One region of the Pilosibacter fragilis genome, then DNA from elsewhere that is predicted to be linked to it. Evidence: predicted binding sites of a transcription regulator. Region 1 holds the regulator's gene; the other holds the start of a gene.

What was found. Region 1 encodes HrcA, which represses chaperone genes, less so after heat shock. Its sites were predicted from a motif close to TGTTAGCACTCNNNNNNNNNGAGTGCTAACA; they were not measured.
Region 2: the regulator HrcA is predicted to act here: its motif matches at 2,159-2,189, upstream of htpG (molecular chaperone HtpG).

Annotation. Positions count from the first base shown of each region.
Region 1 is NZ_JAVYJB010000010.1:77,789-81,216, reverse strand. It holds gene ABCW45_RS10925 (3D domain-containing protein) at 1-664, opposite strand, end outside; gene hrcA (heat-inducible transcriptional repressor HrcA) at 1,047-2,099, shown strand; gene grpE (nucleotide exchange factor GrpE) at 2,108-2,683, shown strand; gene dnaK (molecular chaperone DnaK) at 2,768-3,428, shown strand, end outside.
Region 2 is NZ_JAVYJB010000003.1:180,429-183,856, forward strand. It holds gene ABCW45_RS03425 (CPBP family intramembrane glutamic endopeptidase) at 1-5, opposite strand, end outside; gene htpG (molecular chaperone HtpG) at 1-2,001, opposite strand, end outside; gene ABCW45_RS03435 (RNA degradosome polyphosphate kinase) at 2,256-3,428, opposite strand, start outside.

The DNA.
Region 1 (3,428 bases):
TTTCCGAATGTGTGTTGTAAAAAATATCGATATGTTTTCCTTTGACGCCGCCTCCGACGTCCTCAGCGATATACTCGACACCATCGATCAAAAGGTGGCTTCCAAGCGGAATGACCCGCGGGTCAACGGCTACGGTGCGGCTTGCGGTCGCCTGGGTTCCGGTCTTTGTGAGACGGCCGTAGCCCTCGGAGCAGCTTCTGCACGGGCAGTAAGCTGTGGTCTTAAATGTACCTAAGGAAACGAGGGTGGCATTTTTGATGATCTTTGTTGCGGTATTGTACTGGTAAGCTAACGGAAGTGCTGTGCCGTTCACGCTGAGCTTGATCATGTAGGTATCATCCGGGATGGAGGACCAGTCGATCATGATCTCAAAGCCGTGGGCACCGTTTCCGATGCCGCTTTCCTTTAAGTCATTGCGCTCGATATCAGCTTCGGCGGTCTCAGATAAAAGAGACTCGCCTGTATGGGAGTTGGCCACAGTGACGGTGACGGAGACCGGGGTATCCGGGGCAGCGGAGTTCCACGCCCATCCGGAAACCTTATTTCCATCGATGCTGTCCAGGTGGCCAGAGTTTTTCGGGGTACTTGCGAATGCACATACGGTGTTTAAGAGCATCGAAATGACGGTCAGTAAAACACAGATGGTCAATCTAAATTTCTTCATATAACAATCCTTTCTTTTTTTGTTTCATATCTATTACAAATTATATGCAGATGTGTAATAGAAATGTAACAATTTGGAAACAAGTATGTATTATACATAATTTTCCAAATTTGTCAAGTTTTTGGGTATTACTGCCAGGACGCAAACAGTCCCCCCATATGGCAGAAATGTTCTTAATGTGACGCAAAGCCCCCGGGATTCACAGGAAAATCCAGGGGAAAGCCGGGCGGATCCTGTAAAATCCTGGTAGAAAAAGGCGATGAAAAAAATAGTGAAAAAAATGTGAAAATTATCAAAAGCCCTTGACAAACAACACACTAAGTAATATAGTAACAACTGTAAATGTTAGCACTCCTCAATAAAGAGTGCTAATAAAGAAGAGGTGAGAGTTTTGGAACTGGATGAGAGAAAAGAAAAAATTTTAAAAGCGATTATCCAGACGTATCTGGAGACCGGTGAGCCGGTGGGATCCAGAACGATTTCCAAATACTCGGATCTGAAGCTCAGCTCCGCGACGATCCGAAATGAGATGTCTGATCTGGAAGAACTTGGCTACATCATTCAGCCGCATACCTCGGCGGGACGAATTCCTTCCGATAAAGGTTACCGTTTCTATGTTGACCAGATCATCAAGGAAAAAGACAGTCAGGTCGAGCATATGCAGGAACTTATGATCCAGCGGGTAGACCGCGTGGAACTGCTTCTGAAGCAGCTTGCAAAGGTTCTTGCCAACAATACGAACTATGCGACCCTGATCAGCGGACCGAGTTACAACCAGACAAAGTTAAAGTTTATCCAGCTCTCGAAGGTGGAGGAACACAAACTTCTGGTGGTAGTCGTTGTGGAAGGAAATATTATAAGAAACTCCTTTGTTACGATCGATGAGGAACTCAGTGACGAAGAGCTTCTGAATTTAAATATTCTTTTAAACAGCAGCCTGAACGGTCTGACGATCGAGGAGATCAACCTTGGCGTGATCGCAAAAATGAAAGAACAGGCCGGATCCCACAGAAGAGTGGTGGATCTGGTGCTGAATGAAGTCAGTGAAGTGATCCGCTCCCAGGACGAAGATCTCCAGATCTATACCAGCGGGGCAACCAATATTTTCAAATACCCGGAGCTTTCCGATACGGAAAAAGCGAGCCAGCTGATCGGTACTTTGGAACATAAAGAACTTCTCAGGGGACTGATCGATGGGCAGCAGCAGAATAAAACGGATGATCCGGACAATGAAATTCAGGTCTATATCGGAGATGAAACTCCGGTCCAGAGCATGAAAGACTGCAGCATCGTAACCGCAAATTATGCGCTCGGCGATGGGATGCGCGGAACGATCGGTATCGTGGGACCAAAACGAATGGACTACGAAAAAGTCGTATCGACCTTGAGATCGTTAGTTGCGCAGCTGAACGAAACGTTTAAAAATGAAAGGTGAAGAGAGCAGTGAAAGAGAAAGAGTTAGAAAAAGAGAAAACGGAAAAAGCCGTTTCTGAGGAAAAAGAAACCAAAGAGGCAGCCGCTTCCGAAAAAGAAAATAAAGAGACGTCCGAAAAAGAGGAAAAAGCTTCTGAAAAGAAGAAAGATCCGAAGGACGAGAAGATCGATGAGTTAAATGACAAGCTCAAGAGATCCATGGCGGAGTTTGATAACTACCGCAAGAGAACGGACAAGGAAAAGTCCGCAATGTATGAGATCGGTGCGAAGGATGTGATCGAAAAGATCCTTCCGATCGTCGATAACTTTGAAAGAGGTCTTAATTCCATTCCGGAAGACGCGAAAGGATCCGCGTTTGCAGATGGAATGGAAAAGATATATAAGCAATTTGTAAAGACACTCGATGATATGGGCGTTAAGCCGATCGAGGCAGTCGGAAAACCGTTCGACCCGAACTTCCACAACGCAGTGATGCATGTGGAGGATGAGAATCTCGGCGAGAATGTTGTGGCAGTGGAACTCCAGAAGGGCTACACCTACAAAGATTCCATCGTTCGTCACAGCATGGTGCAGGTTGCAAACTAACATTGAAACAATGTGATCATCCGGCAGAGACTGCTGGACGACCACTCATTCCTAATATTCCAAATTTAGAGGAGGAAAATCATTATGAGTAAGATCATTGGTATTGACTTAGGTACAACAAACAGCTGCGTAGCAGTTATGGAAGGCGGTAAACCAACAGTTATCGCCAATACAGAAGGTGTTAGAACAACACCGTCTATCGTTGCTTTTACAAAGACAGGTGAGAGACTTGTGGGTGAGCCGGCAAAGCGTCAGGCAGTTACAAACGCTGACAGAACCATCTCCTCCATCAAGAGACATATGGGTACCGACTACAAGGTAGATATTGACGGCAAGAAGTACACACCGCAGGAGATCTCCGCGATGATTCTTCAGAAGTTAAAAGCAGATGCTGAGAGCTACCTCGGAGAGAAGGTAACAGAGGCAGTTATCACAGTTCCGGCTTACTTCAACGATGCCCAGCGTCAGGCAACAAAGGATGCAGGTAAGATTGCCGGTCTTGATGTAAAGCGTATCATCAACGAGCCGACAGCGGCAGCCCTTGCTTACGGTCTTGACAACGAGAAAGAGCAGAAGATCATGGTATATGACCTCGGCGGCGGTACATTCGATGTTTCCATCATCGAGATCGGTGACGGCGTTATCGAAGTTCTTGCGACGAACGGTGATACACACCTCGGCGGTGATGATTTCGATAACCGTGTCACACAGTGGATGATCGACGAGTTCAAGAAGACAGAGGGCG
Region 2 (3,428 bases), on a different contig from region 1:
ACCATATTCTTCCTTCATGATCTCACTGCTTCTCGCAATGAACTTTGTCATACGCTCCGGAGAAAGACTTCCGTGAGCGAGCTTTGCAAGGTCATAGAGCTGTTCGCAGAGCATCGGTGTCTTCTCGCCGTCCCTGTTGTTTAACACATACTTTACAAGGCCGTTGTTTGCGTTGAGGACAAGTGTCTCCTCCGCCGGGAACAGGTCGGAACCGCCGCCGTACATGCTGTACATCTTCATCATATCCTGCATTCTGCGGCTCTCCTCGGAGACAGTGATCATGGACGCGAGGCCCTCGTTTTTCAGCTTCTCGACCTTTACATTTAACTTATCGTTTCCGATGGCCTTCTTGAAAACCTCCGCAAGAGTCTCAGCGTCCTTCTTTTCCTGCTCCTTTGCGGCCTCATCGGTCTCCTCGGCATCCTTGAAGGTCTCGTTGACATCCGCGTCGATGCGCAGGAACTTTAAGCCCTCATTCTTCTGCTCCACATGCTGCATAAATGGAGAATCAATCGGATTCGGAAGGATCACAGCGTCGATTCCTGCTTCCCTGAACATGTTGATGTACTGGCTCTGCTCTTTCTCGTCAGTTACATAAAAGATCTTATTCTCGTGTTTTTCCTTGTTCTCCTCCAGGCAGTCAGCGAGAGTCAGGTACTTGCCGTCCAGATTCTTGTAGAGGATGTAGTCTTTCATCTTCTCGTCAAACTTCTCATCCTTTAAGCAGCCGAATTTGATGAACGGATTGATGTCATCCCAGTATTTCTCGTAATTCTCGCGGTCTGTCTTGCACATGCCGGACAGCTTGTCCGCAACCTTCTTTGTGATATAGTCGGAGATCTTCTTAACGAATCCATCATTCTGGAGGGCACTTCTGGATACATTTAGCGGAAGATCCGGGCAGTCGATCACGCCCTTTAACAGCATCAGGAATTCCGGAATGACTTCCTTGATATTATCGGCAATGAATACCTGATTGTTGTAGAGCTTGATCTTACCTTCGATGCTCTCGTACTCCATGTTGATCTTCGGGAAGTAAAGAATACCCTTTAAGTTGAACGGGTAGTCCATGTTCAGATGGATCCAGAATAACGGCTCCTTGAAATCCTGGAATACCTTGCGGTAGAACTCCTTGTACTCCTCGTCTGTGCACTCATTCGGATGCTTGTTCCAGAGCGGATTTGTATCATTTACCGGAACCGGACGTCTTGCGATCTTATATTTTTCTTTTGCCGGGGAAACCTCAACTGTCTCCTTTGTTCCGTCCTCTTTTTCCTTCTCCTCTGTCTTTGCAGGCTCTACGATCGTCTCGATAATTGTATCTTTATCGGTGAGCTCGTCCTTTTCGATCGTGTCGTACTGCGGCTCTGCAGTCTCATCGTTTAAGTAGATCTCAACCGGCATGAACGCGCAGTATTTATCGAGGATCTCTCTTGCACGGTACTCATTTGCGAACTCAGCGCTGTCCTCATTCAGGTACAGGGTGATCACGGTTCCGTGTCCTTCCTTTGTGCCCTCTTTCATATCGAACTCGGTACCGCCCTCAGACTCCCAGTGGACCGGCTTTGCGTCCTGCTTGTAGGATAAGGTATCGATCGTTACTTTGTCGGCTACCATGAACGCGGAGTAAAAGCCAAGTCCGAAGTGACCGATGATCTGGTCCTCGTTTGCTTTATCTTTGTACTTGTTTAAGAAATCCTGCGCACCGGAAAAAGCGATCTGGTTGATATACTCGTCAACCTCGTCCTCTGTCATTCCAAGACCGTTATCTTTGATCCGGATCGTCTTTTCCTTCGGGTTTACAGTAACCTGAACTTTATAGGTCTCATCATCCGGTGTCTCGTACTCGCCCATCAGGGCCAGCTTCTTTAATTTTGTGATGGCATCGCAGCCGTTGCTGACTAACTCACGGTAGAAGATATCGTGATCGGAATACAGCCATTTTTTGATGATCGGGAATATATTCTCACTATTGATTGAAAGACTTCCACTTTTTGCCATGTTAAACCACTCCTTATTTCTATTCCTGCGGCGCGGGGGAATTTCTCATAATTCCTTCGGACCGCTTATTTTCATTTATCGTTTTCCAGCTGCCTTTTTAACAGCTGTTCTGTTCAACATGACATATTTTAATACCAGGAAATCAAAATGTCAATAAAATTAGCACTCATTTTTGATGAGTGCTAATAAAATTTTTATAAACTTTTTTCTCTTTCGCCTTTGCTATGGGCGGGTCAGTCAATTTATGATCTCACTTAATTCTCGCTCTCGATCGGAATAAACACTCTTGCAGTCTCCTCCTGCTCATGTTTCTTCCGCTCGTTCTTCGCCGCAGCCACAGCCATCTCGCAGAGTGCCATCTGGGATCCCACCGGGAGTTTTCCACGGCGGTCCGGCTTCTCGTATGTTCCGTCCGGCTGTAAGACATGGGCTTTTAAGTTGTCCTCAAGCTCCAGTTCCATATACTTCCGGATCCTGTCTTTCAACTCTTCCCTCAGTACCGGGAACAGGATCTCCACGCGGCGGTCCAGGTTTCTCGGCATCCAGTCGGCGCTTCCCATGTAGATCTCTTCGCTTCCGTCATTCTCGAAGATAAAGATCCGCGCGTGTTCCAGAAATTCCCCGACGATGGAGCGGACTTCAATATTCTCGGAAAGTCCCGGAATTCCTGCCTTCAGACAGCAGATTCCACGGACCACCAGATGGATCTTGACACCAGCGCAGGACGCCTCATATAAGGCCGCGATGATCTCTTTATCACAGAGAGAGTTCATCTTTGCAATAATGGAAGCCGGCTTTCCTGCCCGGGCATTCTTCGTCTCACGCTCAATCAGACGCAGGAATTTTGTTCTCAGCCACAGCGGTGCCACGGAGAGCATATTCCAGTTTAAGGGTTCCGAATAACCGGAAAGCATGTTGAAAACTGCTGTGGCATCCTCACCGATCAGCGGATGACATGTCATGATTCCGCAGTCCGTATAGAGCTTTGCGGTGGAATCGTTGTAGTTACCGGTTCCAAGGTGAACATATCTGCGGATGCCGTCCTCCTCTCTCCGGACTACGAGGGTAATTTTCGAGTGGGTCTTTAAGCCCACAAGGCCATAGATCACATGGCAGCCTGCTTTCTCAAGTTTTTTTGCCCAGATAATATTGTTCTCCTCATCAAATCTTGCCTTCAGCTCAACGAGTACGGATACCTGTTTTCCATTCTCCGCCGCTGCAGCCAGGGCCGCGATGATCGGGGAATTTCCGCTGACACGGTAGAGGGTCTGCTTGATCGCCAGCACTTCCGGATCTCTCGCCGCTCTTCTGACAAAGTCCACAACCGGATCAAAGGTCTCGTAAGGATGCATCAGAAGAATATCACCTTTCCGGATATTCGTAAAGATATCATCGTCATTCATCAGTGCCGGAACCGGCTGCGGCGT